Regions from separate parts of the Enterococcus sp. LJL128 genome, predicted to be linked through region 1. Evidence: predicted binding sites of a transcription regulator. Region 1 holds the regulator's gene; each other region holds the start of a gene.
The links. Region 1 encodes HrcA, which represses chaperone genes, less so after heat shock. Its sites were predicted from a motif close to TTAGCACTCNNNNNNNNNGAGTGCTAA; they were not measured.

Region 2: a site for HrcA is predicted at 2,336-2,362, ahead of AC1Z3K_RS18340 (ATP-dependent Clp protease ATP-binding subunit). Genes of this name have one in related genera too.
Region 3: a site for HrcA is predicted at 9,447-9,473, ahead of groES (co-chaperone GroES). Genes of this name have one in related genera too.

What each region holds. Positions count from the first base shown of each region.
Region 1 covers NZ_JBXPBP010000023.1:29,964-41,023, reverse strand. Annotated here, with positions in the region: gene AC1Z3K_RS17675 (aldo/keto reductase) at 1-409, opposite strand, end outside; gene AC1Z3K_RS17670 (winged helix-turn-helix transcriptional regulator) at 540-896, shown strand; gene AC1Z3K_RS17665 (helix-turn-helix transcriptional regulator) at 903-1,088, shown strand; gene hemW (radical SAM family heme chaperone HemW) at 1,385-2,554, shown strand; gene hrcA (heat-inducible transcriptional repressor HrcA) at 2,709-3,752, shown strand; gene grpE (nucleotide exchange factor GrpE) at 3,814-4,338, shown strand; gene dnaK (molecular chaperone DnaK) at 4,393-6,222, shown strand; gene dnaJ (molecular chaperone DnaJ) at 6,625-7,791, shown strand; gene AC1Z3K_RS17635 (helix-turn-helix transcriptional regulator) at 7,909-8,844, opposite strand; gene AC1Z3K_RS17630 (pyridoxamine 5'-phosphate oxidase family protein) at 9,096-9,518, shown strand; gene AC1Z3K_RS17625 (EVE domain-containing protein) at 9,531-9,938, shown strand; gene AC1Z3K_RS17620 (metallophosphoesterase) at 10,236-10,970, shown strand.
Region 2 covers NZ_JBXPBP010000027.1:7,591-18,650, forward strand. Annotated here, with positions in the region: gene AC1Z3K_RS18340 (ATP-dependent Clp protease ATP-binding subunit) at 1-2,217, opposite strand, end outside; gene AC1Z3K_RS18345 (hypothetical protein) at 2,448-2,630, shown strand; gene AC1Z3K_RS18350 (phosphocarrier protein HPr) at 2,798-3,064, shown strand; gene ptsP (phosphoenolpyruvate--protein phosphotransferase) at 3,064-4,791, shown strand; gene AC1Z3K_RS18360 (DUF1002 domain-containing protein) at 4,972-5,940, shown strand; gene AC1Z3K_RS18365 (DUF1398 family protein) at 6,205-6,606, shown strand; gene tig (trigger factor) at 6,756-8,039, shown strand; gene AC1Z3K_RS18375 (hypothetical protein) at 8,314-9,648, shown strand; gene AC1Z3K_RS18380 (response regulator transcription factor) at 10,009-10,701, shown strand; gene AC1Z3K_RS18385 (sensor histidine kinase) at 10,704-11,060, shown strand, end outside.
Region 3 covers NZ_JBXPBP010000001.1:284,422-295,481, reverse strand. Annotated here, with positions in the region: gene prmA (50S ribosomal protein L11 methyltransferase) at 1-235, shown strand, start outside; gene AC1Z3K_RS01545 (16S rRNA (uracil(1498)-N(3))-methyltransferase) at 237-998, shown strand; gene AC1Z3K_RS01540 (deoxyribose-phosphate aldolase) at 1,001-1,636, shown strand; gene AC1Z3K_RS01535 (RelA/SpoT family protein) at 1,998-4,211, shown strand; gene dtd (D-aminoacyl-tRNA deacylase) at 4,222-4,668, shown strand; gene AC1Z3K_RS01525 (choline/carnitine O-acyltransferase) at 4,840-5,076, shown strand; gene AC1Z3K_RS01520 (ABC transporter ATP-binding protein) at 5,331-7,265, opposite strand; gene AC1Z3K_RS01515 (redox-sensing transcriptional repressor Rex) at 7,463-8,116, shown strand; gene AC1Z3K_RS01510 (CPBP family intramembrane glutamic endopeptidase) at 8,374-9,030, opposite strand; gene AC1Z3K_RS01505 (hypothetical protein) at 9,093-9,269, opposite strand; gene groES (co-chaperone GroES) at 9,506-9,790, shown strand; gene groL (chaperonin GroEL) at 9,907-11,060, shown strand, end outside.

The DNA of each region.
Region 1 (11,060 bases):
TTCCAGCTTTGTATAGGTCCTCCAATGCTTTCCAGGATGTCTCAAATGCATCTGTTCCAGGCCAGTGAATCAGGTATAAATCAAGGTAGTCCAGCCCTAGAAGTGACAAACTATTTTCAAAAGCAGTTATTGTTTCGTCATAGGATAAGTGATTATTCCAAAGCTTGGAAGTCACAAATAGTTCTTCCCTTGCTATATTTGCTGCCGCCATTCCTTTTTTTATTCCAGCGCCTGTACCAGCTTCGTTTCCGTAAATTTGAGCAGTGTCAATCAGGCGGTAGCCTTGAAGAATTCCTTCAGAAACCACTGCTTCTGTTTCTTCATCAGGTATTTGAAAAACCCCTAAGCCTAACCCGGGAATTTGGCTTCCATTGTTTACTATTATTTTTTCTTCTAATGAATGAATCATTGATTTTCCTCCTCAAGCTTTTTCTGAAATTACTATATAACGGAATTATCCAAAAGGATAGTACCGACTTTTTCGTGCTATACTAACAAAAAAGTATCAATTGTGAAACTAGAAGGATTGGAGCGAAAAAATGAAACAAAAAATTTATAATATTGGTGTTGAAGCTGCGATGGAGGTTATTGGCGGGAAATGGAAACCGATTATTTTATGTAATTTGCGTCATGGTGCATTGCGTCCAAGCGACTTGCAGCGTAAAATTCCGGGAATTAGTCAGAAAATGATGACTCAGCAGCTGCGTGAATTAGAATTGGATAATATTGTCAAACGAAAATCATACAATCAGGTACCGCCAAAAGTAGAATACTCATTGAGTCCATATGGAGAAACACTGGAAATTGTTTTGGATGGATTGTGTCAGTGGGGCACGATGCATGTGACCACCTTGCAGAATCAGGGGGAAGAGGTACTGCTTTTAGCAGAAAGTTGATAGAAAATGAAGAAAATTGAGCGTGTTTTATCAATCATTATTTTACTTTTAGAAAATGATGTTATTTCCGCTTCTGAGCTGGCTGCACGTTTCGGCGTTTCTAAGCGAACAATTTTCAGAGACATTGAAACGATTGAATATGCAGGTTTTCCGATTCACTCAGCTTTTCAAAAAACAGAGCCATTGTACTGAATCCTCAAGAAGTGTTGCCAATAGATACTCTGATTATCTGTATCCAGATGGCACTAACCTACCATGATAAAAAATAGAACTGAAAGATTCCAAACAGACTCTCTATAACCTATGCGGATAATATGCTAAAATAGACGGAAACATCCAGTGTTTAACTGGCGGCTTAAGCTTGAAAAGCAACCGAAGGGCGCTAGAAATGATTAAAATTTGAACGATGATACAAGTGAATTTTTTTCTAATGGTTTCCATGGTGTTAATATTGTGTGATTTTGGTTTTTGGAAGGAAAATGAATAGAATGACGATAAACAATGATTTAAGAAACAACAGCAAAATTTCAGCTTACATTCACATACCATTCTGTGAGCATATCTGCTACTATTGCGACTTCAATAAAGTTTTTCTGGAAGGTCAGCCGGTAGATGAATATATTGAAGCGCTGCTAAAAGAGATTCGTCTGACATTGGCGGAATCCCCTCGAAAAAAGATGGAAACAATCTATGTAGGCGGCGGAACACCAACATCGCTAAGTGCAGAACAGCTGGACCGCTTGCTGTTTGGTGTGAGGGAGCTGCTTCCTTTTGATGACTGCAACGAGTTTACAGTAGAAGCAAATCCGGGAGATTTAAGTCGAGAGAAGCTGAAAGTAATGAAGAATTATGGTGTAAACCGTCTATCAATGGGGGTTCAGACCTTCGACGATCAACTGCTGAAAAAAATTGGTAGAAAACATACCGCAGCTGATGTCTACCAGACAATGGACTTTTTAGACAAAGAGGCATTTGAGAATGTTAGTATTGATTTAATTTATGCGTTGCCAGGGCAGACGCTTGCCAGCTTCCAGGATACACTTCAGCGGGCAATTGATTTAGACCTCCCTCATTATTCATTGTATTCACTGATATTGGAAAATAAAACGATGTTTATGAATTGGGTGAGACAAGGAAGGCTGACTCTTCCTGATGAGGATGCGGAAGCAGGGATGTTTGAAGAGACAATCAAAAAAATGGCGCAGACGAACAGACAACAGTACGAGGTCAGCAATTTTGCGTTGAAGGGAAAAGAGAGCCAACACAATCTTGTGTATTGGAATAATGAACATTATTATGGATTTGGTGCTGGAGCCAGTGGTTATCTGGGAGACAATCGTTACCGTAATTACGGACCCATTCAGCATTATTTAAAACCCTTGCGTGAAAATCGTCTGCCAGTATTAGAAACTGAACATTTAACTAAGAACAATCAAATTGAAGAAGAAATGTTTCTGGGACTAAGAAAGCTAAGCGGTGTAAACAAAAAGCGTTTTGTAGAAAAGTTTGGCATTGACATAACGACAGTTTACGGGGAAGTTATTCCTTCACTAATCAATAAGGGATTATTAGTTGAAACAGCAGAGGCACTTCGCCTCAGTGAAAAAGGACTATATATTGGAAATGAAGTCTTTGAATCCTTCCTTTTGGATGCTTAATAACAAGAAAAAAGAAAACTATAGCAATTTTTAGCACTCGGTTATAAAGAGTGCTAAAAATTGCTGTTTTTTTCTTGACAATCATGATAGAACTTGCTATATTAATAATTGTATTAGCACTCATTAGAGAGGAGTGCTAATGGAGGGTGGTATTATGATTACTGAAAGACAAAAAGAAATCTTGAGACTTATCATCCAGCAGTACACAACTACGGGGACACCTGTAGGTTCGAAAAAATTGATGGAGGATGGAATCAAGTCCAGTTCTGCCACAATTCGAAATGATATGAAAGCTTTAGAGGAGCAGGGATTGCTGCTTAAAACCCATTCTTCTTCTGGAAGGGTTCCGTCTATGAACGGCTATCGCTATTATGTTGATTACCTGCTGAAACCAGCTGAGGTAGAACCGGGAGAATTAAATAGTATTCGCCAGTCCTTTGGCTCAGAGTTTCGGGAGATTAATGATATCATTGAACAATCTGCGAAAATCTTATCTGAGCTAACCAGCTATACAGCGTTTTCTTTGGGGCCGGAGGTTAAGGAAAGAAAATTAACAGGATTTCGGATGGTTCCTTTGAATGATCGGCAGGTTATTGCTATCATTGTTACTGACAAAGGAAATGTCGAGAGTCAGGTATTTGCTATCCCAAACACTGTTTCCAAAGAAGATTTAGAAAAAATGACTAATATTATCAACGAAAAGCTTGTTGGGCAGCCTTTGCTGACCGTTTACCATCGTTTACGCACAGAGATTCCAATGATTCTGCACAGGTATTTCCAAACGCCTGAAGGGATGATGAATCTTTTCGACACGATGCTGGGGCACATTTTTGAAGAGAAGGTTTATGTGAGCGGTCGTTTGAATCTGCTGGATTTTGGCGTTAGTATGGATCACAGTCAGTTAAAATCAGTTTATTCTTTTATGAATAACACAGAAGCGCTGACCAATCTGCTGGAAATGACTGAAACAGCTGCAAGACCAATTAGCTTTAAAATCGGTTCGGAAATCGGCAACGATTTACTGAAAAGCATGAGCATGATTACGGCAACCTATGAAGTTATCGGACATGGCAAAGGAACTATCGCATTACTGGGACCGGCAAGTATGCCGTATTCTAAAATATTTAGTCTAGTTGATGTATTTAGAAATGAGCTGGCTTCACAGTTAGGCTCTTACTATCGATTTCTTGATGGATAGCGCTTTGGTGATATTCTTAAAGATAAATTGAATCTACGAAACGGGAAGGGAAGTTGCTGGATTGAACAAAGAAGAAAAAGAAGAGCTTCAGGATCAAGTAGAAGAAACAGCTTCGGAAAACACAGAACCTGAACTGACAGAAACAGAAACACTAAAGAACGAGCTTAATGAAATGGAAGATAAGTTCCTGCGGGCCCGTGCAGAAATTGCTAATATGAGCAATCGTTTTAAAAATGAACGAGAGCTGCTGGTTCGTTACAGATCACAGGATTTAGGGAAAAAATTATTGCCGGCTCTAGATAATTTAGAACGGGCAATGGCGATTGAAGTCGACGATGAACAAGGCGCAAGCCTGAAAAAGGGCATCGAGATGGTTTATGAAAGCATGATCTTTGCCTTGAAAGAAGAAGGAATCGAAGAAATACCGGCACAGGGAGAGTCTTTCGATCCGAATCTTCATCAAGCAGTTCAGACAGTTCCGGCTGATGATGGTGTTGCTTCAGACACAATTGTAGAGGTTCTGCAAAAGGGCTATAAGCTACAGGATCGTGTTCTGCGCGCCAGCATGGTAGTCGTTTCTCAATAAATAAAATAAGCACATTCAATTTTAAAATTAAAATAGAAGATAGGAGAAATAAACATGAGTAAAATAATTGGTATTGACTTAGGAACAACAAACTCAGCAGTTGCTGTATTAGAAGGCGGAGAAGCAAAGATTATTGCGAATCCAGAAGGAAACCGTACAACACCTTCTGTTGTATCTTTTAAAAATGGAGAAATTCAAGTAGGGGAAGTTGCTAAGCGTCAGGCAGTGACAAATCCTCATACAATCGCTTCAATTAAACGCCACATGGGTGAAGCTGGCTTTAAAGTGGAAGCTGAAGGTAAATCTTATACGCCTCAGGAAATTTCTGCAATGATTCTGCAATATCTAAAAGGTTTTGCAGAAGACTACCTAGGTGAAAAAGTAGATAAAGCAGTTATTACTGTTCCAGCATATTTCAACGATGCACAACGTCAGGCAACTAAAGATGCTGGTAAAATTGCCGGGTTGGAAGTTGAACGGATTGTCAATGAACCAACAGCAGCAGCATTGGCTTATGGTTTGGACAAAACAGATAAAGATGAAAAAATTCTAGTATTTGACTTGGGCGGCGGTACATTTGACGTTTCCATCCTTGAGTTAGGCGATGGTGTCTTTGATGTATTATCTACTTCTGGAGACAACAACTTAGGTGGGGATGATTTCGATAACAAAATCATTGATCATATGGTTGCGGAATTCAAGAAAGAAAACGGTATCGACTTAGGTCAGGATAAAATGGCATTGCAGCGTTTGAAAGATGCTGCTGAAAAAGCGAAAAAAGATTTATCAGGTGTTACAAGTACACAAATCAGCTTACCGTTTATTACAGCTGGAGATGCAGGTCCGCTTCACTTAGAAATGAACTTGACTCGTGCAAAATTTGATGAGCTAACTGCTGATTTAGTAGAACGGACAAAAATTCCTGTACGTCAGGCATTAAAGGATGCAGCATTGAACGCTTCTGATATTGATGAAGTGATTTTAGTTGGTGGTTCAACTCGTATTCCAGCGGTTGTTGAAGCAGTTCGTAAAGAAACGAATAAAGAACCAAATAAATCTGTGAACCCGGATGAAGTAGTGGCAATGGGTGCGGCTATTCAAGGGGGCGTTATCACTGGTGATGTGAAGGACGTTGTACTATTAGACGTGACTCCTTTATCACTAGGTATTGAAACAATGGGCGGCGTATTTACGAAGCTGATTGACCGCAACACAACGATTCCAACAAGTAAATCTCAAGTATTTTCTACCGCAGCAGATAACCAGCCGGCAGTAGATATTCATGTACTGCAAGGTGAACGTCCAATGGCGGCAGACAATAAAACATTAGGAAGATTCCAATTGACAGATATTCCAGCTGCTCCTCGCGGTGTACCGCAAATCGAAGTAAGCTTTGATATCGATAAGAATGGTATCGTGAACGTACGTGCGAAAGATTTAGGAACACAAAAAGAACAAACAATTACAATTAAATCTTCTTCAGGTTTATCAGACGATGAAATCGAACGCATGGTGAAGGATGCTGAATCAAATGCGGAAGCAGATAAACAACGTAAAGAAGAAGTAGATCTTCGTAATGACGTAGACGCTTTGCTGTTCACTGTAGACAAAACATTGAAAGAACTTGAAGGTAAAGTTGATGCGGATGAAGTGAAAAAAGCAGAAGATGCTCGTGATGAACTGAAAGCAGCTGTAGAAGCAAATGATATCGAACAAATGAAAGCTAAACGTGATTCATTAAACGAAATCGTTCAAAATCTAACAGTTAAATTGTATGAGCAGGCAGCTCAGCAACAAGCACAGGAAAATCCGGAAGCAGCTCAAGGCGGCGCAGATGATGTTGTTGATGCAGACTTTGAAGAAGTCGACAAAGACGAACAATAAGCAGACTGCCTAAAAAGAAGTCAGGAAAGAGGTCGGGACAGAAGCCGGAAACTGCTTCTGTCCCGCCGTTTATTGTAGAGAGAAAAATAATTTTCTGATAATCAAAAAGGACACTGCCAATGTTGATTTTACATAAATGTATTTAGGTTTTACTTGAATTATGGTATGATTACAACGGTGCTTTTGTTGTAAAAGACTAAAAAAGGCAGTCAGTGCGGAGAAAACAGGCGGGAATAAACCAGATATTTTTTGCATGTATGTGTCTGATGTGACGCCGAATTCTCTATAAGCAAAACCTTTGTTTCTGATCACACTGCTTCTGATTGTCAACTATTCAAGTTTTGAGTGATGATGGCTAAGGTGTATCTATACTCAAGGGAAATACAAGTTGGAGGGAAACCAATGGCTACAAAACGAGATTATTATGAGGTACTGGGGCTGTCTAAAGGGGCTTCAGATGATGAAATAAAAAAAGCGTACCGTAAACTATCTAAGCAGTATCACCCAGATATTAATAAGGAAGCAGATGCCGAAGATAAGTTTAAAGAAATTTCTGAAGCATATGAGGTTTTAAGCGACCCTCAAAAGAAAGCGGCGTATGATCAATATGGTCATGCAGGTACTGACCCGAATTATGGCGGTGCCGGCGGCTTTGGTGGTTTTGGCGGCGGTGGCTTCAGCGGCAGCAGCTTTGGCGGATTTGAAGATATCTTCGATTCATTCTTTGGCGGCGGTGGTGGACGTACTGTTGATCCGACTGCACCAAGACAAGGATCGGATCTTCAATATACCATTCAGTTAAAATTTGAAGAAGCGATTTTCGGTATAGAAAAAGAAATCAAATATAAACGTGAAGATGTTTGCGGCACTTGTCATGGGAATGGGGCTAAGCCGGGAACGCAACCGGAAACCTGTCATAAATGTCATGGCTCTGGTTCAATCAATGTAGAACGTCAAACTCCATTAGGACGAGTTATGAGCCGTCAAACATGTGATGTCTGTCGTGGAACCGGAAAAGAAATTAAGGACCCATGTCCAACCTGTCATGGCTCTGGACATGAGAAGAAAGCACATCACGTGAAGGTTAAAGTTCCTGCTGGCGTGGAAGATGGTCAACAAATGCGCCTGGCTAATCAGGGAGAAGCTGGAATGAATGGCGGACCGTATGGCGATTTGTACGTTGTCTTTCATGTGGAGGAAAGTAATATTTTCGACAGGGATGGTGCTGAAATTTACTATGAAATGCCGCTAAGCTTTGTGCAGGCTGCACTAGGTGATGAGGTACAGGTACCTACTGTTCATGGAGATGTGAAACTAAAAATTCCTGCCGGTACACAAACTGGAACCAACTTCCGCTTACGTGGAAAAGGAGCACCTCGTTTACGAGGCGGAGCAAATGGCGATCAGCATGTGAAGGTGAAACTAATTACACCAAAAAATCTTAGTGAGGAACAACGGAATGCACTTCGTTCTTTCGCTAAGGCAGGCGGACAAGAAATTAGTGAGCAGCAAGAAGAAGGTTTTTTCGATAAAATGAAAGATGCTTTTGGCGGTAAGAAAAAGAAATAGTTGAATAAATCGAAGAGAGACAGCTTCTATCAATAGAGTACTGGTTAAAAATTAAGAGCTGTACTGGATTGTCAATTTGACAACTAGTACAGCTCTTTTTTTATAATTAGAACAGTCTTATTCATACTGTGTCAGCATTTGTCGGACACGCTGAGCAAGTTCTTCACGAACAAATGCGGGACCGTGACATATACATCGATTGCCAAAGCCTAAAAGGAGATGATAGCCAAAATCATCGGGTATAAAATAAGGAAAGGTAACATCAAAGTAATCACTATTCTTTTTTTTGTTGAATATTAAATCAGGAAATCGCTCTAGAAGCTGGTCCTTTACAGAGTAGTCAACTTCAAGAAAAATTGTAGTAAAGTCTGCTTCTTTAATGGTATTTTTGCCCAGTGCAGCAGGAGGAGCAGCTCTCGGGACAAAGGTATCCTCTGTTACAATAACATTTTTCATTCTGGATAGTTTAAAGATACGGAAATCCTGTTTTTCCAAACAATATGCTTGTGTGTACCAGCTGGCTTCTTTCAGAATCAACCGATAGGGCTCTAATTTTCTTGTAGAGTACTGACCAGATCTATTCTCATAAGCAATAGACAAAATTTGATTTTTGTCTAGACATAGTTGGATAGCTTCGATGGTATTACGGGAAAGTTCTCCTCGGATCCAAGGAGTTAAATCAATAATCAGCTGATCGGTTTTCAGTGCAATTTCCTCTTCCATTTTTTGCGGAATCAATGATTTTAACTTTTCAAGAGTGTATTGTGTTTGCTTCATATTGATGTGGTTATTCAAGCTGGCTAGGCTAATCATGAGAGAAACCAGCTCAGAAGAAGTAAAGAAGCGCTGATCGATTTTGTAGTTTTCCATTATTCGAATTCCGCCTTTGCTGCCGGGAATTGTTGTTATGGGGATTCCCGCTTGTCCCAAAGAGTCAACATCTCGATAGATAGTTCGAACAGAGACCTCAAAGCGTTCTGCTAATTTAGGTGCACTGATTTGTTTTTGTTCCAGCAGCAACATAGTGATTGCCAGCAGACGTTCATTTTTCATCTTTTTTCACACTCCTCAATTAAAATAATAGAACCCTGACAAATAGTTGTCAAGGTTTGTTTGATAAACTAAATTTGTACTAGGATATGTTTGAAAAAAAGTTTAGCAGTAAATGTTTTGTGTAGGAAAAAGCAGCAGATGACAGAGCTAAAGGAAGTCGATGCATCATACAAATTACTTCTGTTTTAGTAAAATCTACTAGCCCCAAATTTCAAATAAGTCCTAGAGAATAAGCTTATGGAGGCGGAAAAATGAAAGTCAGAGAAAAATATGAAGAAATGATGGAAACTCAAATGGAGATTGCTTTAGCAACAAGTGTTTATGGACAGCCAAATGTTCGAATCGTTAATTTTCTTTATGATTCAGAACGCAAGGTCGTTTATTTTTCCACATTTAAGGAAAGTGACAAGGTAAAAGAAATCGAAAAAAATCCTAAAGTTGCTTTTACCACAGTTGTCACGGGAGAAGAAAACAATCACATACGGGTATTAGAGGGACACGCTGAAAAGAGTGAATACTCACTGCTTGATCTGGCTGAGCAATGGGTAGCTAAGATGCCGTTTTATCAAGAAATTATCGATATGGGAACAGCACAGCTGGATGTGTATGAAATTTCATTTGAAAAGGCAACCGTCATCCAAGGAATGATGGCACGGGAGGATATTGCTGTTTAGGAGGAAAAATCAATGAGGTACTGGCTAGGAGTAGCATCGAAGGAGCACGTGGAGATTGGTGTGGCAGGAGGATTCAGTCAGCTGTGTCACGGAAAACAAGCCCCGTTAAATAGAATGAAGGAAGGGGATTGGCTGATTTATTATGCACCTAAGGAAAGCTTGAAACGAAATGAACCTTGTCAGAAGTTTATTGCGGTAGGTACCATAAAAGCCGGCTGTGCTTATCAGGTAGAGATGAAGCCGAATTTTTTCCCGTTTCGAAAAAATGTCTCTTATTTACCCAATCCGTATCCAGTTTCACTTCAAGCAGTTAGTGACTATCCTTTGTGGTCTGAGTACCGTTCTAAACTGCGTTTGGGTCATTTAGAAATACCGCAAGAATTATTTGAATATATTACTTTTCATATGTTTGAAGCATAAGCAGAAGGTTCAAACAGCTCGTACAAACAGCTAAAAAGATGCCGGACGATACTGAAAATAACTCTTCATATTTTCAGTATCGCCGGTTTATTTCCGAAGAGGCAGCTTTTAGACCACCGGTTATTCGATTTTTAGGAGTAGAAAGAGTTAAAAATTTCTTTATGTCCTACTTCCCTTTTCGATAAATAACCAACGTTATTTTTTTGTGGTCATTTTACCTAAAACAATGATTTTTTAGGAGTTTCTGAGGTATACTATAAATAGAAAAAGTTTTTCCAAGGTTTAGGAGGAAAGATCATGAAGAAATATGTTTATGCAATCAGTGATATTCATGGAGAATTTGACTTATTTGAACAGCTGATCAATTACTATGACGATAGAAGGCATCAGCTGGTCTTGATTGGTGACCTAAATGACCGCGGAAAAAAGAGTAAAGAAAGTTTTTTACTTGGAAAAAGACTTGTAGAAGAATATGGGGCTGTTTATCTTCGGGGAAACCATGAGGAATATTTCCTTCAATTTTTACAAAATCCGGAAGACTGGTATCAAGGGTATGTTCGCAATGGAGGCAAAGAAACGATTGATAGTCTTCTTCATACAGGCGCTACAGAAGAATATTCTCCAACAGAAATCGCGCTGATGATTCGTAGTCGTTATGCCGATTTAGTAGACTTTTTAGTGAAGCGTCCCCTTTACTATGAATGGCGGAATTATGTTTTTGTTCATGCTGGCGTTGATTTAACAAAAAAAGACTGGCATCAGACCAGTCCTCGGGACTTTATCTGGATTAGAGATGCTTTCCATCGAGGTAAAAATAAGACTGGCCGGACGATTGTTTTCGGTCATACAATTACACCCATGCTTCACGGAGATATGCAGACGACAGATTTATGGATTTCAGATAACAAAATTGGGATTGACGGCGGAGCCGTTTTCGGCGGTTCTGTTCATGGAGTAATCTTTGATGAGGATGGCATTGTTCAGGATATAGAATATCAGAACATGCACGGACCGTGGCAGCCGGAATTTTAAAAAAGTAGAGCAGCAGGTAAAGATATGGAAGGATGGCTAAGTAAAGAGCTGTCTTCACCAATACTTATCGGAGCTGCTTTTTTGTGTCGT
Region 2 (11,060 bases), on a different contig from region 1:
TTTAAGTTCTTCAGCAGCAGACTTTTGTGTTGTCACAATAATCTTGTCTTCATCTGTTAATTCAGCTGCTAGAGCTGTATCTTCGGGATGGTCCAAATAGTACTCTGCGATACCATCTTCTATTTGTTCCTGAATGGTCCGTCTTAATGGTCTAGCACCCATTGCAGGATCATAGCCAAGGTCAACGAGTTTTTCCTTCACCTCGATTGGCACCTCAATATGAAGCTTTTGCGGAGCCAATAGCTGGTTCACTTCGTTCAGCATTAATGTGACAATTTTCAACAGGTCTTCTTTGCTCAATGCACTGAATTCTACAATGCCGTCAAATCTGTTTAAAAATTCTGGTGTAAAGAAATTATTCAGCTGACCAAGGATAGAGCGGGTTACGCCTTCACGGGCAGCACCAAAACCGACATTAGCTTCAATTTTTCCGCTTCCGGCATTACTAGTCATAATGATGATAGTATCCTTGAAACTGACTGTTCGTCCCTGAGCATCTGTCAAACGTCCATCATCCAAAATCTGTAAGAACATATGCAGAACATCCGGATGGGCTTTTTCAATTTCATCCAATAGAATCAGACTGTAAGGATTCCGACGGACTTTTTCAGTCAGCTGACCGGCTTCATCATAGCCGACATAACCTGGAGGAGAACCAATCAGTTTTGATACACTGTGTTTCTCCATGTATTCACTCATGTCAAAGCGGACCATCGTATCTTCTGAACCGAATAATTCAAAGGCTAACTGTTTAGCCAGCTCAGTTTTACCCACACCAGTTGGTCCAACAAAAAGGAAGGAGCCAATTGGACGGTTCTTTTTGCCTAAGCCTACCCGATTTCTACGAATCGCTTTCGCTACTTTATCAACAGCCGCATCTTGCCCGATTACATTTGCTTTCAAATCATCAGACAGATTTTTCAGCTGTGTTTGCTCTTTTTCTTTCAGCTCGCCGACTGGAATTCCTGTCCGCTGCTCAACAATCGCTTCAATAACTTTTTCTGTGATAACCGGCATTTCATCATCGCTGACTTGTTTTTCCTTCATAACCTGCAGCTTGTTAATCTGATCACGGTAGTAAGCAGCTTTTTCAAAATCTTCTTCGGCAGAGGCTTGTTGTTTTTGCTGTTCTGCTTCCGCTAATTTCCGCTCAATGGTTTTTGGATCAGCAATCTGAATTGTTAGGTTCATTTTTGAACCAGACTCATCAAGCAAGTCAATTGCTTTATCAGGTAGAAAACGATCTTGAATGTAACGGTTGGAAAGATAAGCAGCAGCCTTAATCGCTTCATCAGTGTATTTCACATGATGATAATCTTCATAGCGCTTTTGAAGTCCTTGCAAAATTGCAATAGTTTCCTCTACTGAAGGCTCGTCTACACGAACTGGCTGCATTCTACGTTCTAATGCGGCATCTTTTTCAATAATCCGATATTCGGTTAATGTAGTAGCTCCGACCATCTGCAGCTCACCTCTAGCAAGTGCCGGCTTCAGGATATTTCCTGCATCCATATTTCCATCACCAGCTGCTCCGGCACCAACTAATTCATGAACTTCATCAATAAACAGGATAACATTTTCCGCTTGTTTGATTTCCTCAATCAATTTTTGCATTCTTTCTTCAAACTGACCTCTGATACCTGTTCCTTGAACAAGAGAAGCAACATCTAAGCGAATCACTTCTTTTTCAAGCAGCTTTTGAGGAACATCGCCATCGATTATTTTTTGGGCTAGTCCTTCTACAACTGCAGTTTTACCAACACCAGGCTCACCAATCAAAACAGGGTTATTTTTGGTTCTTCTGTTTAGGATTTCAATTACACGTTTGATTTCGTCATCACGTCCGACTACGGGGTCGATGTCGCCTTTTCTGGCAGCTTCAGTTATATTGATGCCATACTCGCCTAGTAAGCCGGAAGCTTGTCCTCCTCCTCGCGGCGGTTGTCCGTTAAAGCCGTTGCCATCGCCAAATTGTGTTGGCGGCGTCTGCTGACCTAAGCGGTCTCCCTGCTGCATTTGCTGAGAAAGAGAGCGGTATAAATCATCTAAGCTTCCAAAGCCAAACGGGTCCTGAGACATCGTAGGGGAAGTATTATTTGCTTGTGCTTTTAATTTTTGATAGCAGCTTTGGCAATAGTCCAGCTGTTTCCTTTGACCATTGACATTTGCATATAAGTGAATCGTAGCTTCATTTTGCTTACAGTTTTGACAAATCATCTACTAAAACACGTCCTTTCACTTTTAAAAGAAATCAGTCGAATAAAAGGTCAAAAAAACAACTGACCTTTATTGACCTTTGAGATTATTATAGCATGTTTTATTGAAGAATCAAGTATTTCAACTCGTTATGTATAAGTAATAAACCTTGCTAGAATCTCAAGTTTAGACAAATCAGCGGCTTTCATTTAAAATAATAGAGATTTCAAAAAGGGAGGTGGAAATTTCCTATGTTCGAAAACCCGTTTGAGGAACGAATTCAGCAGCTGAAAGAGGGGGAAATCAGCGAAATAGTCGTTGAGAGAAACGATTTCAATCTATTCAGAGAGGCCTGGAAAGTTCTTCCTGATCGGACTAAAATTATCGGGGAAGCTGGGCTGAACGGAGAAATTATTTACCGATTCGTTAAATAGTTTGAAAAGGTTTACGTGATTCCTTAAAAAATCGTTGAAAACAGTTGTAACAATATCAAAAAAATGGTAATCTTAAAAATTGAAAGGGTTGTTCCAAAGGCGCTTTTGTGTTGTTAAGAAAACCCTAACATAAAAAAATATTTTACTTACGAAGGAGACCGATTCATATGGAAAAGAAAGACTTTCACGTTGTAGCAGAAACAGGGATTCACGCACGTCCAGCTACATTACTAGTACAAACTGCAAGCAAATTTAACTCTGATATTAACTTAGAGTACAAAGGTAAATCAGTTAACCTTAAGTCAATCATGGGAGTTATGTCTCTTGGTGTAGGCCAAGGCTCTGACGTAACTATCACTGTAGACGGTGTTGACGAAGCGGACGCAATTGCTGCAATCGTTGAAACAATGAAAAAAGAAGGATTGTCTGAATAATGTCTGAGATGCTTAAGGGAATTGCCGCAAGTGATGGTGTTGCAATTGCTAAAGCCTATCTTCTTGTACAACCAGACCTTTCTTTCAGCAAAACTTCTGTAGAAGATACTGCAGTTGAAGAAGCTCGTTTAGATGATGCATTAGCAAAATCTACAGTAGAACTTCAGGCTATCAGAGAAAAGGCAGCACAAAGTCTTGGTGAAGAAGAAGCACAGGTTTTTGATGCACACTTAATGGTTTTGGCTGATCCGGAAATGATCGGACAGATCAAACAAAATATTCAAGATAACAAAGTAAATGCTGAAGCCGGTTTGAAAGAAGTTACTGATATGTATATCGGTATGTTCGAAGCAATGGACGATAATGCGTACATGCAGGAACGTGCTGCTGATATCCGCGACGTAGCAAAACGTGTTTTAGCACATTTACTAGGGGTAACTTTACCAAACCCTTCAATGATCAACGAAGAAGTAATCGTCGTTGCTCATGACTTAACTCCAAGTGATACAGCTCAGTTGGATAGAACGTATGTAAAAGCCTTTGTTACCGACATTGGCGGACGTACATCGCATTCAGCGATTATGGCTCGTTCACTGGAAATCCCTGCAATCGTGGGAACAATGGAAATCACTGCTAAAGTTAAAGCCGGCGACATTTTAGCTGTTAACGGTATTGATGGAGATGTGATTTTAGATCCTACAGATGCAGAAAAGGCTGACTTTGAAGCTAAAGGGAAAGCATACGCTGACCTGAAAGCCGAGTGGGAAAAGCTGAAAAATGCAAAAACAGAAACTGCTGACGGCAAACATTTTGAGTTAGCTGCCAACATTGGTACACCAAAAGATTTAGAAGGTGTTCATAATAATGGCGGTGAAGCGATTGGTTTATACCGTACAGAATTCTTGTATATGGATTCACCTGATTTCCCAACAGAGGAGGATCAGTACGAAGCATATAAAGCTGTTCTTGAAGGCATGGATGGCAAGCCGGTTGTTGTTCGTACGATGGATATCGGCGGAGACAAAGAGCTTCCTTACCTGCAGCTGCCTCATGAAATGAATCCATTCTTAGGTTACCGTGCATTGCGTATCAGCTTATCTGAACAAGGAGACGATATGTTCCGTACACAAATGCGTGCGTTGCTTCGTGCTTCAGTTCATGGTAATCTGCGAATCATGTTCCCAATGGTTGCTACTCTGAAAGAATTCAGAGCAGCGAAAAAAATCTTTGATGAAGAAAAACAAAAATTAGTAAGTGAAGGAAGCACAGTTTCTGATACGATTCAAGTTGGTATCATGATTGAGATTCCTGCAGCAGCAGTGATTGCTGACAAATTTGCTAAAGAAGTTGACTTCTTCAGTGTTGGAACAAATGATTTGATTCAGTATACAATGGCTGCTGACCGTATGAATGAACGAGTTTCTTACTTGTACCAACCATATAACCCATCAATTCTACGTTTGATTAAAAACGTTATTGATGCAGCACACGCTGAAGGAAAATGGGCTGGTATGTGTGGAGAGATGGCAGGAGATCAAACAGCTGTACCTCTATTAGTAGGTATGGGACTGGATGAATTCTCTATGAGCGCAACATCAATCCTGAAAACTCGCAGTTTGATGAAACGTTTGGATACTACTAAGATGGCTGAACTAGCGGATCGTGCTCTTAACGAGTGTGATACTATGGAAGAAGTCGTTGAATTGGTTGAAGAATACACAAAATAAGTCATATTTAAATCATTACCTAGACAGATTCACTCTGACTAGGTAATGATTTTTTGTATTCAATTAGAGCGATTTTTAAGATTCAACACAATAAAATTTTATTAAAATGATTTATTCTTAACAAATAACTAATCTTCTTGCTGTATAGTGAAAACCAGTAAAATTTTTAGGAGGACTACTATGAAACGTAAACAAAAAATCAGTGCAATCGCTTTGGCGATGCTTTTATTATCTGTCGGTTTATATAACGGAAAAACGGCTTTAGCAACAGAAGAAAGTACTGGAGCAGCAACAGAGAGCTCAAGTACGACTGAGACCTCCAGCAGCTCTGAAGAAGCGCTGCAGATTAATGCTGTTGCATTGGGAAATGCTCTGACAAAGGAACAGCAGGACTACACACTGGAGAAGCTTGGTATAAAAGGAGAAACCCCAATCTATACAACTAATGGTCAGGATTTGATGAGCTTTATTCCCGATGGGGGATTCAATGCGGAATGGGCTGTTTATAGTTCTGTGCGTATGGAGACGGAGCAGAAGGGCTCGGGGATTACTGTGGATATTGCCACACCTGAGAATATCACTAGAATTACTGCTGCACAGTATCAAAATGCCGCTTTAACAGCAGGAATTTCTGATGCGAAACTGACAGTTGCTTCGGCCGTGCCAATCGACGGTTCCGGCGCGTTAGCCGGCGTCTATAAGATTGTTGAAGAATCAGGCGGAATAATCAACAGAGACCGTGTAGAGGTCGCTCAGGACGAAATGGACGTACTCTCTAAAATCACTGAAGAAAATAAAGAAAAGGACGGCTATACAGATGAAGCGTTAAATGCTGCACAGGAACAAGCCAAAACGGAATTGGCAGCTAAAACAGCCGATGGTCAGACGTTAACTCAAAAAGATATCCAGGAAGCTGTAGAAAAGGCTTTGAAGAGTCAAGGAATAGAAGATGTGATGACCTCAGATCAGGTAACTGAGTTGACTACCTTAATGAGCGACATGAAAGACAAGAATATTTTTGAGGATTTCGTAGGAGAACTGGACTTAACCAAAGCTAAGGAACAGCTCCAAGAGAAATCAAAAGGTGTGTGGGAGCATATTAAGAGCTTCTTTACTGGGATTTGGAACGCTATTACTGGCGGGGAATAGCAAGCCTAATTAAGCTCAATGAAGTGAAGAACAAAGTAGATATATGGCTGCAGAGGTTGTTACAAAAGTGTTCAGCTCCGAGAAAGCTGCTTTTGGAATACCGTTTATTCGGTTTTAGGGATGTCAAAAGTCTGGGATTTTGTTTATGTCCCGGACTCTTTTTTTCGGATAAAACGGCAGCTGGATAATTGGTTTTAATACGGAATAATTGCTGACAAAATCAAAATATGCTTCAATAGGATGAAAAGCATCGGAGGAGTAGCAATGACATTGAATTATCAAGATATTGAAAATGCTGTGAATCAAGAGGAAAATGCAGGAGGTTTTGCTTTGTTGATTCAGCGCTTTAAGAATCTAGGGGTCAAGCGATATGATTACTTTGTAGAAGAAGGAGTCTACCGCTACTATGATGAAAATTCAACTATCTATTTGCGAATGAACGGTGTTGCTAAAACTGTTGCAGAACAGCCTTCAGCTTCAGGCATAAAGGCAGCTGTGACAAAGGCTCAGGCAGGTATGATTGATTTTGAGGGCTTCTGTCAGATCGCCGGAAAAGCGGGGATTAGTTATTGGATAACTGATTTAGAGCAGATGGTAGTTTCTTATCGGGATGTTAAAAAAAATGAGATACTAGCTGAGCCGATTCCGCTGATTACTGAACAATAATTGAAGAATTGTCTTGAATCATAAAAAAACAGAAATTCTTCTGATGGATATCATCTAAAATATTTACATTTATCCAGTGATAGTGTACTATTTAAAGGTATGCATAAAGCAAATATGATGTATAAATAATGTTATTCGGAGGGAATTTAATGTCTGCGAAATGGGAAAAAAAGGGCACGAATGATGGTGTGTTAACTTTTTCAATCGATAGCCAAACAATCGAAAAAGGCTTAGTACAAGCTTTTAACAAAGTGAAGAAAAACCTGAATGTTCCAGGTTTCCGTAAAGGGAAAGTATCTCGTCAAGTATTTAACCGTATGTATGGTGAAGAAGCATTGTACGAAGATGCATTGAATGCTGTTTTACCAGAGTCATATGAAGCAGCGGTAAAAGAAGCAGCTATCGAACCAGTTTCTCAACCTAAAATTGACGTTGAAAGCATGAATAAAGGTGAAGACTGGGTTATCACTGCAGAAGTAACTGTAAAACCAGAAGTAAAACTTGGTGAATACAAAAATCTGACAGTTGAAAAACAAGACCGTGAAGTAACAGAGGAAGATGTTGATGCACGTTTGAAGCGTGAACAGGAATCTCTAGCTGAACTGGTTATCAAAGAAGATGAAGCAGCTGTAGACGGCGATACTGTAGTTATTGACTTTGAAGGCTTCAAAGATGGTGAAGCATTTGAAGGCGGAAAAGGTGAAAATTACGCTCTTGAGTTGGGTTCAAACTCATTTATTCCTGGCTTTGAAGCACAGCTGGTAGGTAAAAAAGCCGGTGAAGAAACAGAAGTAAAGGTTACTTTCCCAGAAGATTACCAAGCTGAAGATTTAGCTGGTCAAGATGCTGTATTCAATGTTAAAATCCATGAAGTGAAAGCAAAAGAATTACCTGAACTGGATGATGATTTTGCAAAAGATGTAGATGATTCAATTGAAACATTAGCTGAGTTGAAAGAAAAATACCGTACAGAGCTGACTGATGCTAAAGTAGCAGCTGCTGAAGAAGCGAAAGATGAAGCAGCTATTCGTTTAGCCGTTGAAAATGCTGAAATCGTTGATTTACCACATGTGATGGTGCACGATGAAGTTCACCGTTCGATGGATGAATTCCTAAACAACATGCAGCGTCAAGGAATCGCTCCTGATATGTACTACCAGTTAACTGGTACAACTGAAGCAGACCTGCATAAGCAGTTTGAAGGGGAAGCGGAAACTCGTACAAAAACCAATCTTGTGATTGAAGCAATTGCAGATGCAGAAGCTATTGAAGTATCTGAAGCAGATATTGAAGCTGAAATCAAAGATTTGGCTGAACAATACAATATGCCGGAAGATCAAGTTCGCCGTGTGCTGACTGAAGATATGCTGAAACATGATATCCGCATGAAGAAGGCTGTTGAAGTAGTAACTGAAACAGCGACTGAAAAATAAACCAGGTATGCTGAATTGAAAATGAGGTCGGGCTTCGTCCGGTCTCATTTTTTGTTTCATTCATACAAGTCAGCATAAATAGCATAATCGATAACCGTATGCTATAGTTTAATTATGTAGTTTTGCTTGTACAAGTTGTTTCGGCACATTTAATTATTTGTTATAGTACTTTTTTGAAACAGATCGATAGACTAAACAAAACCAATGAGATAGTCACTGTCTGATAGAGATTGCTATCGATAATTTACTAACTAATGATGAAGGAGGGGATAGAATGAAAAAAACTGGAAAAATGTACATGATGGCTCAATTGAGAAGCAGCTCTTCTGAAGAATTAACAGAGCTGTTGAAAGACTGGCTAAGTTTTATAAGAATTCTGACAGATCCCCAATACTATCGGATAGACGATGATGATACACAGCCGTTTGATTTATTCGCAATCAAGGATCGATTTGAACAATTGACAGAAAAGGATAATCTCTGGCTGAAGCTCCACGCAGATGGTGGAGAATTTCAAATACATGTTTCCGGTTTATCTATCATGGAGCGAAATATTCTTGATGCTGAGGTATTCTCAAAGTATCAAGGAATGATAGAGAACTATTGTGACACTAGAATGGAAAAATGTGGTATTTACGGGTATGTACGCTCTTTGGATGAGTATCTTTACAATAATGTAGAACGTCCGGATAAACGTGATTTTGAGACTGCAGACGAGCTTAGGCAGCTGCCGAAAAGATACAACAATAACAAAGAAGTGGTTGTTGACTGCAATCAGCTAGCCGGCTATGATATATTTTTTAAAGGTCTTTGTCTGACTTCTTGTTGGAAAATGTATTACTCCAGCTTGTATTATCAGATTATTCCCAAACAAATTTTTCTGGAAGTACAACGTGTCCAGACGATTGAAGAATTGAAAAACGATGTAGTGAAAATCTCATTGTTTATCAATCCGTTCAAATGGGATGCAGAGGTCAATCAAGATTTTCAGCAATTCTATAGAGAACAGATTGGCGTGGATCAGCTGGTTTGGAATAACGGCGTAGGAATCCTGAAGGCACCGGTTATTGAATTTGCTTTTATTGACCAGGTTGTTCAGACTGTTCAATATCAGAACGATCAGCTCCAGCCTGTTGAAAAGAAGAAGGCTACTTTTTTTGTAACACGCAGCAGCGATTACCTGCGGAATCTTTATTCAGAAAATCGAACAAAGGGGATTTTAAATGTTCAGGCATACTTCCCTTGGATTGATCATCCTGGTAAGAAAATGATGAACTACCGTGTAGTTAATCCTGAATTGGCTCTGGATAAAGGTGTTTCAGCATATGAATTCTACATAAGACAATATCTGGAAATCAATGTAGTAGACGAGAAATATGAATCTTACTTAGCAGTTTTGCGCTTTTACTTGCCGGATGATGCGCTTAAAGAGCTTCCGTTGGATGAGCTTCAGCATAGATTGTTTGATGCGAATATCAGTAATATGAATCAGAAAGAAGAAGCTGTGTATTTTGATTTGAAAAAAGCAGAAAATCATCTGAGAGTAGCGTTTTTAAGCGCAGATCAGTTAGATCCGGATGAGTTAAGTCTTGTACACAGAGAAGAATAATTACATGATTAGAGATAAAAGGCTAGGATAAAAGTGCTTTATTTTAAGAAATAGACCGTTTATTTGGATTTAGGCAGACTAAGGGTTTGGGAATTTGTTATTATCCCAAACTCTTATTTTTTTATTTATTTATATTATGAGTATTTTATTTGGGAGGTTTCCCAAGTTGGTTTCGTGATTTGGCTAAGGTCAATTTGAGTTTACTAAGCAGACTTTATATAATAAAAGTGAGCTTGTCTGAGAAAATTTTGTAAAGCAGCATTTTTATCGATTATTATGAATGAGGCTGGCTACTAAAACTTGCAAATATGGCAAGAATGTTAAAAACTTGATAATTTAAAACAGGAAGAAGAGGATTTGATGACAAAGAACATTTTGATAGTAGACGATGATAAAGAACTTTGTCAGCTCTTGAAAAGGCAGCTACAGCTGGAAGGCTACCATGCAGTCGTTAGTTATGCTGGTCAAGAAGGTTTGACTGCGTTTCGTAAAGGTCATTTTTCTCTAGTTTTACTGGACGTAATGCTGCCGGATAAAAGTGGTTTTGAACTGTTGACAGAGATTAGAAAAACCAGTACAGTTCCAGTTTTGATGCTTACAGCAAGGGATTCCGAGATAGATAAGGTATCTGGACTACGCATGGGGGCTGATGATTATTTAACGAAGCCTTTTCTGCTTAACGAGCTGATTGCCAGAGTTCAGTCGCTGATTCGCAGGTATACAGTTTTCAGTCAGCCGGATGAAGGAGAACAGCTGCATTTTCCTGGTCTTATACTAGATTATTCTAAGCGGCAGGCCAAGCTGAATGATTCTCTGCTGCGGCTCACTGCAAAAGAGTTCGAGCTGCTCTATTTTCTCGCCTCTGAACAGGGACGGGTTTACACAAAAGAACAAATCTATACCTATGTGTGGAAGGGGACTTATGCTTACGACGACAGCAATATTATGTCGTTCATTAGTAAACTGAGGAAGAAAATCAGAAATGAACAGCTCCAACTTGATTATATTGAAACGGTGCATGGTATTGGCTACAGATTTAACCCGGAGGTATAAGGATGATTTTATATACTATGTTGATTGGCTTGTGCGCAATTATCGTGCTTCAGTACCTGGCATCTGGAAAAACGAAGAAACAGCTAGCGGCTATTTCTGAAACACTGGATGATGTGGCAGCTGGTAATCTTGACCGCAGATTATACGCTTGTGAAGGGGATATAACGAGTGAAGTCGTTTATAAAATCAACGAAGTTGTTATTCAAGCTAAGATACGGGCGGTAGAACTAGACAAAGCGGAAGCAGCTTATAAAAAGCTGGTTACAGGTCTATCTCATGATATTCGGACGCCGTTGACTTCATTAATGGCTTATTTGGATGTTTTAAGCAGTGAACCTCTTTCACATGAACAGCAGCAG
Region 3 (11,060 bases), on a different contig from region 1:
CGCAGTTGAAGCTGATGTGATTGTAGCGAATATTCTGGCAGATATCATTGTATTGATGGTGGAAGATGCATATCGCTTATTGAAAAATTCCGGGACGTTTGTTGTTTCAGGGATTATTAGAGAGAAAAAAGAGATGATTCTTGAAAAGATGACAAGTGTTGGTTTTCAGGTGGATCAGATATTCCAGCAAGGTGACTGGTATGCCATTATTTTAAAAAAATCAGAGGACGAATAATATGCAGCGCTATTTTGTAAAAGAATCTTATAGAAATCAAGAAGTCTTTGCTGTAACAGACGAAAATTATCATCATATTGTACGGGTCATGCGTATGAAGCCGGAAGAAGAGCTTTATTTAGTGTTTGAGGACGGCATCGTTGTATTGGGAGAGATAACAGCGATTGATGAACAGACGGTCTCAGTTAGAGAACTGTCTAAAGAAACAGCGGATAAGGAACTGCCCATCCACGTAACCATTGCTTGCGGACTACCCAAAGGAGATAAGCTGGAATGGGTTGTGCAAAAAGGAACAGAGCTAGGCAGCAGCAGCTTTATTGGCTTTCCGGCTCAAAATTCGATTGTTAAATGGGATCACAAAAAGCTGGCTGCCAAAACGAAGCGGCTGATAAAAATAGCTCAGGAAGCGGCTGAACAATCTCACCGTCAAAGAGTTCCTGAAATACAGTTACTGGAAAAAGAAGCACAGCTGCTTGCTATGTTTTCAACCTATGATAAAGTGCTGATTGCTTATGAGGAATCAGCAAAACAAAATGAGCGGAGCAAACTTGTTGACGTGTTAACAAGTCTTAACACAGGTGCACGGCTACTGTTTGTGTTTGGACCGGAGGGCGGTTTTTCATCTGAAGAGATTGCGTTGTTTGAGCAAAGCGGAGGCATATGCTGTGGTTTAGGACCTCGTATCTTAAGAGCTGAAACGGCTCCGCTGTATGCATTGAGTGCGGTTAGCTATCAACAAGAATTGTTGTCGCAAGGGGGTTGAATATGGGGATTGATTTAAATCGAATTTCTGTTATTTTGCTGGACCCGGCAATGACCGACCAGCAGTTAAAAGAAGAAGTTTTATTTATCAGGGAATATAAAATAAAAATGATATATGTTTTGCCGTATCATGTGAGGCGAACAAAACAGCTTTTAGAAGGCACTGAAGTTCACGTTGGCAGTATTGCCGATTACCCATTAGGAGTCGGCACCTTGGCGAAACAAGCGTTTGAAACAGGGGAACTATATCGGGATGGAGCGACAGAGGTTCAAATTACTGCTACTTTAGAAAATCTTTCAATCAGTAAACAAACCTATCAAATGTTGGCACCACTGGCTTTTGGAAAAGGAGAACTAGGTTTTTTTATTGATATCGAAGAGATGACAGAGGAGGAACGAGGACGAATCGCCATTCAGATTGGACGGACAAACGTGAAGCTGATTTCCTTAGGCTCTAATTTGTCAGTTGAGACGGCGTTGTTTAATTTAGGGATGTTTCGAACAATGCGGGACCGTTATCTGGAAATCCAAGTGAACGTAGACAATCCGACCTTATTGGAGATGGAAATATTGCTTCAAACTGGAGCAACGACTATTGGTGTGAACAATCCTAGAGAAATTCTACCTTTATTTACATGATTCCGAGAAATGAAGGAATTGAAAATTTGGGATTTTAGAGTATAATAAGAGGGTATTGAAAGTGCTGCTGCTTCAAGTAGTACTTTTCTTTTTTACAAAAAATAGCTGTTGTTGTACCGAATACTCCTAAGCAAATGACAACAAAGGCGTGTAGGAAAATGACAGCAAACAATAAATACGCACTTTTAAAAGAGCATCGGCAGTGAAAAGACAGTCGCTGATTCCAGCTAAATTCTGCTATGCTGTTTTAAGATTGAAAAGATTTTGCCATGGTACTTTTCTGCAGCAAATCTGTAGTTTTAGGCTTGGTGAAGAATTGCGGACAAAGCTACCCGCTGAAAGCTGAAGGAGAGTGAGAACGATGCCGAAAGATGAAATTGTAACAGGACCGGAAGTTATAAGGATTGTATCAAAATATATGTCAGAGAAACACACTGCTTTTGTTGGGAAAGCATACGAGTACGCAAAAGAGGCACATGAGGGGCAAGTCAGAAAATCTGGAGAGCCGTATATCATTCACCCGATTCAGGTTGCAGGTATTCTTGCTGAGCTGCATATGGACCCTCATACCGTAGCTACAGGGTTTCTTCATGATGTAGTAGAAGATACAGATGTGACTCTGGATGACTTAAAAAATGAATTTGGCGAAGATGTAGCTATGCTTGTTGATGGCGTGACCAAGCTTGGAAAAATCAAATATAAGTCTCATGAAGAACAACTGGCTGAAAATCACCGTAAGATGCTGTTGGCGATGGCGCAGGATCTTCGGGTAATTATGGTTAAGTTAGCCGATAGACTGCACAATATGCGCACATTAAAGCATTTACGTGATGATAAGCAAAGAAGAATTGCACAGGAAACGCTGGAAATCTATGCGCCTTTAGCTCATCGCTTAGGGATGAGCCGTATCAAATGGGAGCTGGAAGACACAGCACTTCGCTACATCAATCCAAAACAGTACTACCGGATTGTTCATTTAATGCAGTCGAAACGCGAAGAACGGGAAGAATATATTTTTGAAGCGGTTGAAGATATCAAAAAGGCTACAGAAGAGTTAGAAATTTATGCTGAAATTTATGGCCGTCCAAAGCACATCTATTCGATTTATCGGAAGATGAAGGACCAGAAGAAGCAGTTTACAGAAATCTATGATTTGCTGGCAATCCGTGTGATTGTTGACTCGATTAAGGACTGCTATGCGGTACTGGGCGCAATCCACACAAAATGGACACCTATGCCTGGACGGTTTAAAGATTATATCGCCATGCCGAAAGCTAATATGTATCAATCCATCCATACAACTGTGATTGGTCCAAAAGGAAATCCTGTTGAGGTTCAGATACGAACACATGAGATGCATCAAATTGCTGAGTTCGGGGTAGCTGCTCACTGGGCGTATAAAGAAGGCAAGACAGATAAGGTGGAGGAAGATCCATCTGGTAAACAGCTGAGCTGGTTTAGAGAAATTCTTGAACTTCAAGATGAAAGCTATGATGCATCTGATTTTATGGAAAGTGTTAAAGGAGACATCTTTAGTGACAAGGTTTATGTTTTTACTCCGACTGGGGATGTAACCGAATTGCCGAAGGGCTCTGGTCCACTGGACTTCGCTTACAGCGTGCATACGGAAATTGGCAATAAAACAACCGGTGCCAAGGTTAATGGCAAAATGGTACAGCTGGACTACACGCTGAAAAATGGAGACATAATTGAAGTCCTTACCTCGCCAAATTCTTTTGGTCCGAGTCGTGACTGGCTGAAGATGGTTAAAACAAGTAAGGCAAGAAATAAGATTAAACGCTTTTTCAAGGTACAGGATAGAGAAGTCAATGTCATTAAAGGACATGATGCAATTACAAAATACCTAAACGAACACGGCTTCCAGCCTAAAGAGTTTATGAGTAAGGCAAAAATTGCTGAAGCCTTAGAGCGGTTCAACTATCAAACTGAGGATGATTTATATGCGGCGGTTGGATATGGTGAAATCAGTGCCCAGGTCGTTTCCAACCGTTTGACTGAGAAGGAACGGAAGCAGATTGAACTGGAGAAACAAAAGCAGGAAGCGGAAGAGCTGATGACTCAGCCGGTGAAGAAAGAATCAGATAAAATGAAGGTTCGGCATGAAGGCGGGATTGTGATTCAGGGAATTGATAATTTACTGATTCGTTTGAGCCGCTGCTGCAATCCGGTTCCGGGAGATAAAATCGTAGGGTATATTACTAAGGGACGAGGAGTCTCTATTCATCGGGCGGATTGTCCTAACGTACAGCATCAGGAAGAGCTGGCTGAACGGATGATTGAAGTGGAATGGGAGAACGCAGATAATATTCATAAGGAATATGATGCAGATTTGGAAATCTACGGCTATAACCGCAGCGGTTTATTGAACGATGTTTTACAAGTAATAAGTTCAATGACTAAAAATCTTGTCAGTGTGGAGGCAAAGCCGACAAAAGATAAGATGGCGACGATTCATATCACTGTGAAAATCCAAAATCTTTCTCATTTGAAAACAATTGTCGATAAAATCAAAAGTGTACCAGAAATTTACAGTGTTCGCCGGACGAACGGATAGGAGGAGTAAGTTGAAAGCTGTGATTCAAAGAGTCTCCAGTGCCCATGTAAAACTGGAACAGAAAGTGATTGGGAAAATCGGTCATGGCTTCATGATTCTGCTAGGTATTCATGAAGAGGACACGCTGGAAGATGCTGCCTATTTAGTTCGAAAAATTAGTAAACTGCGTGTTTTTGAGGATAATGAAGGTAAGATGAATCTGGATATTCAGGCAGTACAGGGGAGTATTCTTAGTATTTCACAATTTACGCTATATGCAGATACTAAAAAGGGAAATCGACCGAGCTTTATTCAAGCCGCACGTCCTGAGCAGGCTATTCCGTTGTATGAAGCATTTAATCAGCAGCTGGAAGCAACCGGCATCTCTGTTGAAACCGGAGAATTTGGCGGAGATATGGATGTAGTACTGACAAATGATGGACCGGTAACAATCATTATCGATACAAGAGAAAAATAATAACAAAGTTCCTATTACCAAAAAAATTGATTTTTGATAATAGGGGCTTTTTTTGTAAACTTTTATAAATGCTCAGAAAAATTGGTATAATAAGTTAGTGAGCGTTTACATTTGTTTGCAGGAAGGTGTTGGAAAAAAACTTGCATAAATATAAAAAAGCGATTGCCTCATTTGGAAAAGCTGCCTGTTCCTGATTTAGAAGATACATTAGTGGAGCTGTTTAATTGGGCGAGTCCCTTTATAACGGCTGAAGAAAGCAAAGAACTCAGCCGCAGTCTGGAAGAATTTTCTGAAGGAACTGGCAGAGTACTTCAGGAGCGCTTATTAAAACATCAGCAGAACAGCTCCGGCAGCTGGTTGGCTTCTTTCTGGCAGGACAGCTATTTAAGCGGCAGAGGACCTGTCTAAAGCGAGTCTAATTTTGCTCTGGTTCCTTCGCTATCCAGTTATCAGCACATTACGTAGAATTACTAAAGAAACAAGAAAAGCTGAAAAGTTAGACGCAAAAAAAGAGCTGTAGGGTTTATCCTTAGGACAAACCCTATAGCCCTTTCAACCTCAATAAATAGGCAAATAACTATTTATTAAGGCTGAAAACTCAACATTTTTCTGATAATTGAAGGAGAAAGCTGAAGTTTAGAAAAAGCTTCAAATCGGGCGTTCTAAGATTCCATTTCTTCTAATTCAAGACTCAAATCTTCCCATTCTTGTAGCTGCTGTTCTTGTTCTTCATGTGCTTTTTCCAGCTTTTTATTAAGTTCCATCAGCCCGACATGGTCATCGGCAACCTCAGGACGGCTCATTTCTATTTCTAATTCAGCAATATGCTCATCCAATTTACTGAGAGTTTCTTCAATCTGAGTAATTTTTCGTTTCAGATTTCTTAAGATTTTCTGAGCTTCTTTGTTCTGGTAAAAGTTATTTTTATTGCTGGCGAATACTTCTTTCTCTTGCGCTTCACCTGCGGCTAAAGCGGCAAGATCTTCCTCTTCTTTTTTCTTTTCTAAATAATAATCATAATCGCCTAAGTAGAGCTTACTTCCATTTTCCGATAGTTCAATGACTTTGGTAGCAATTCGGTTAATAAAGTAGCGGTCATGGGAAACAAAGAGCAAGGTGCCTTCATAATCAATCAAGGCGTTTTCCAATACTTCTTTATTGTCAATGTCTAGGTGGTTAGTTGGCTCGTCAAGAACCAGAAAATTTTCTTTATTCATTGACAGCTTAGCCAGAGCAACACGGGCTTTTTCTCCGCCGCTTAATAATGGAATAGTTTTTTCTACATCATTCCCGCTGAACAAAAAGCTGCCTAAAACACTGCGGATATCTTTCTCCGGAGTCGTTGGATGCTCATCCCATAACTCTGCCAAAACGGTTTTGTTGCCATGAAGAGTTGCCTGCTCCTGATCATAGTAGCCAATTGAAACATTTGTTCCGAGAAAAGCTTGTCCTTTAATAAAGGGTAACGTGCCGATAATCGATTTTAAGAGTGTGGATTTTCCAATACCGTTGGGTCCAACTAATGCAATTGCTTCCTGTCGGCGGATATCCATAGTAATTGGAGCAGAAAGGATTGTGTCATCATAGCCAATCGCCGCGTCTTCAACTTGTAAAACGACGTTCCCGGAAACCTTCTCAATATCAAAAAGAAAATTAGCAGATTTTTCATCTCCGGCAGGGCGATCCAGCCGCTCCATTTTTTCCAGTGTTTTTCTACGACTTTGCGCCCGTTTGGTCGTAGAAGCCCGTACTAGGTTCCTAGCGACAAAATCTTCCAGCTTTTGAATTTCAGTTTGCTGCTTTTCAAATGCTTTCCACTCACTAGCTAGTTGTTCGGCCTTTAGTTCAAGGTATTTAGAGTAATTTCCTTTGTAGTAGCGCATCTTTCGTCTGCTGATTTCATAGATTTCAGTTACGACCTTATCTAAAAAATAACGGTCATGAGAAACGATTAGCAGCGCACCAGAATAGTTTGGCAGGTAGCCTTCCAGCCACGATAACGTCTCAATATCTAAATGATTGGTTGGTTCGTCGAGAATCAGCAAGTCTGGTTTCTGGAGTAACATTCGGGCCAATGCCAAACGAGTTTTTTGCCCCCCAGATAGTGAAGCGACCGGACGATCGTAAAAGCTGTCATCAAAACCGAAGCCATGCAGCACAGAACGAATCTCATTTTCCATGCTGTAGCCGTTTTTGTCTGAAAAGTCCTGCTGTAGTCTATCGTATTCCTTTAAGATTGAAGGATAATTAGCTGCCTCAGGATCTGTCTGACTAATCTGCTGTTCTAGCTCCCGCATTCTCTTTTCCATAGCAGTAATAGCTGAGAACGCCAGCAGCATTTCATCCCAGATGTTTTTTTCAGAGTCCAGCCCAGTGTCCTGAGCAAGATAACCAATGGTAGCTGTTTTGGTTTTAGAAATAGTTCCAGCATCCGGAGCCTCTACTCCAGCAATGATTTTCAAGAGTGTAGATTTTCCAGCACCATTCCGACCTACCAGAGCAATCCGGCTGTTGTCGGCTATTTCCATTTGTATATTTTCAAACAAAGTTTCAGCGCCAAAAAAACGGGCAATCTGATTTGCTTGTAGTAAGATCATGGTTCTATCCTCATTTCATCGTAATCTTTCTTAGTTTAGCATAAAATACTAAAAAATTCAGTTACATAAGAAGCTGCAGGATATAAAACAGAAGATTTAGGCAATAAATAGTTTTTTATGAGCACCAACGTTGCTTTTTAGCTCTTGGAACTGCTATTATTAGTAGTGGAGATATAGAATGAGTTGGAGGTATGAATGTGAAAGAGCAAACGATACCAAAAGCCACTGCGCGTAGGCTTCCTTTATATTATCGTTATTTACGTATTTTATATGATGCTGGTAAAAGTAAAGTTTCCTCAACTGAGTTGAGTGAAGCAGTTCAAGTTGATAGCGCTACGATTCGTAGAGATTTTTCTTACTTTGGTGAGCTGGGAAAACGGGGCTATGGCTATGATGTAGAAAATCTAATGAACTTTTTCGGTAAAACACTAAATGATGATGAATTAACCAATGTAGCTTTAATTGGTGTTGGGAATCTGGGCAGTGCTTTATTGAAGTACAAATTTCATCAGAGCAACAGTATTCGTGTGAGCTGTGCTTTTGATATCAACGAAGAAATCGTTGGACGAATCGTAGATGGTGTTCCTGTCTATCCTATCGAGGATATGCTGGAGCAAATCAAGATTCAACAAATTGAGGTGGCAATTTTAACGCTGCCTGCCAGAAAAGCGCAGGATGTTGTAAATCAGCTAGCTGAAGCGGGGATTAAAGGAATTTTAAACTTTACCATTGCCCGTCTGGCAGCGCCATCAGATGTATTGATTCAAAATGTCGATCTAACCAATGAACTGCAAACATTAATCTATTTCCTGCATCACGATGGAGATTTGATTGAGACAGGTGAGGAATAGACGGTAAAAGCAATTAAGATGGACGTCCTGAAACCTGGGAATTACACAAGATGTTGTTTAGTATCTGTCTTTTCGTTTAATAAAAAAGAGATAAAGGAACGCAATCTGACGTTCCTTTATCTCTTTTTAAATTAAAAATTTATCCTATAAAATCTGATTCAAGCCCCTCTTTTATTTTGAAGAACAGCTAATGCTGTTTAGCAATGCTATAAAATTGTTCTTTGAAGTATATGCATCTATAATTTGTGAAGTTTATTCTATGAGTGTCCGCTGGAATAAAGAATCAGCTGTATAACTACGACAAGTGTATTCATACCACAGTGGGCAATGATGGAGGTCCAGATTTTCCCAGTCACTTTATAGAGAATGGCAAAGAAAAGCCCCAGAACGAAATAAACAAAAAAGTTTCCGTCAAAATGAATAATGGAAAAAAGTGCTGAGCTGAGAATTGCTCCCAACCAAAAACCAGTCTTTTCATAATAGAAGAGATCAATTAATGAACGTCGGAAAACAAATTCTTCCATAATTGGTCCCCCAATAATTGTCGCAAAAACAAATAAGCTGTTGTTCAAAATAATTGAGATAATATTTTTAGTATTTTCTGAATTAGGAGCTGTATTTGTAATGGTCGTTTGAAGGCTAACAACAATTCCCTGAAGAAAGAGAGCCAGAAAGATGCCGCTAACTCCGAGAAGCAGAACGAATACTGGAGAGTGAAGCCGCCCCTTTTTTTCCACCATTGTTTTTTCTTTATCTTTTAGATATAAGCCAATCATTAAACCTGCACCTAAAATATAGGCTAGTGTGGAGGCTAAGACCACGACATCCTGCGAAGCTGATGCAAAGAGCAATGGTGAGACAAAGACAGCCAGGTAAATCAAAATCATTGTCATACTTGTTTTTTTAGCAGCCATAAAATCCTCTTTTCTTTTCAAGTGAGTAGTTCAAACTATCCTATAGAAAACTGAAAACCTATCTATTTTTTGTGGCGGAATCCTAATAAAAGGAAAATAAAAATTGAAAAAAACAAGGCTTCCCACAAGGTAGTTGTCCAGTCGAATTGCTTATCTACACCAAAAAAAAGATTTCCGGCATTTGCGATGAAAAGATAAACAAATGTAAGAATAATAGTCTGAGCAATGCGCTGTTTCATATTCGCTTTCCTCCTTTTTTTATTTTCCACTAATTCTATTTTAGCATGAAGTGCGCTAAATACTGGAATGAAATGGTCAATGGATTTGGGAGATAATCCAAAGTAAGATAAAAATCTTATTTTTCATACAAAAGACTTGCAAAGCAAATCAGAAATGAGTATTATAAATAGTGTGAGTTAGCACTCTCTTTGCAAGAGTGCTAAAAATCAAAAAATTTATCATGGAGGGATTTATTGTGTTAAAACCATTAGGCGATCGCATCATTCTTGAAGTCGCACAGGAAGAGGAAAAAACAGTAGGAGGTATTGTTTTAGCTTCAGCTGCAAAAGAAAAGCCACAGACTGGTAAAGTTATCGCGGTGGGAGAAGGCCGTGTATTAGATAACGGTACAAAAGTTCCTGCGGAAGTAAAAGAAGGCGATACAGTTATGTTTGAAAAGTATTCCGGAACAGAAGTTAAATATGAAGGAACAGAATATTTAATTGTTTCAGGAAAAGATATCATCGCAGTTGTAGAATAAACCTCTAATAATTTTTATAGTATTAAGGTAAATCTGAGCTATTTAAGTAATAGAGTTCTCAGGTAAATCCTAATAAAAACAGAATGAATAATAAATTAAATAAGGTGGGAAATAACATGGCAAAAGAAATTAAATTTGCAGAAGATGCCCGCGCAGCAATGCTTCGTGGTGTGGATATTTTAGCTGATACAGTAAAAGTAACATTAGGTCCAAAAGGTCGTAATGTCGTTTTAGAAAAATCTTATGGTTCACCGCTAATCACCAATGATGGTGTAACAATCGCAAAAGAGATTGAATTAGAAGATCATTTTGAAAATATGGGTGCTAAATTAGTTTCTGAGGTTGCTTCTAAAACTAATGATATTGCAGGAGATGGTACAACAACTGCTACTGTTTTAACACAGGCGATTGTTCGTGAAGGGCTGAAAAACGTCACTGCTGGAGCAAATCCTTTAGGCATCCGCCGGGGAATTGAATTAGCTACAAAAACAGCGGTTGAAGAACTGCATAATATTTCTGCTGTTGTAGACTCAAAAGAAGCAATTGCACAAGTAGCAGCTGTTTCTTCTGGTTCAGAAAAAGTTGGTCAGCTAATTGCAGATGCAATGGAAAAAGTTGGTAATGATGGTGTTATCACTATTGAAGAGTCGAAAGGAATCGAAACAGAGCTGGATGTTGTAGAAGGCATGCAGTTTGACCGCGGCTATTTGTCTCAATACATGGTGACAGACAATGATAAAATGGAAGCTGTTTTAGAAAATCCGTATATTTTGATTACTGACAAGAAAATTTCAAATATCCAAGATATTCTGCCTTTATTAGAGCAAATTCTACAACAATCTCGTCCGCTGCTGATTATTGCTGATGATGTAGATGGTGAAGCGTTACCTACACTAGTATTAAATAAAATCCGCGGAACCTTCAATGTGGTTGCAGTGAAAGCGCCAGGCTTCGGTGACCGCCGCAAAGCAATGCTTGAAGATATTGCTGTTTTAACAGGTGGAACAGTGATTACTGAAGATCTTGGTTTAGAGTTAAAAGATACAACTATTGAAAACCTTGGTAATGCAAGTAAAGTAGTTGTTGATAAAGACAATACAACAATCGTTGAGGGAGCCGGCGGCAAAGAAGCTATTGATGCTCGTGTTCAACTAATCAAAAATCAAATTGTTGATACAACTTCTGACTTCGACCGTGAAAAACTACAGGAACGTCTGGCAAAATTAGCTGGCGGTGTTGCGGTAGTTAAAGTCGGTGCAGCTACAGAAAC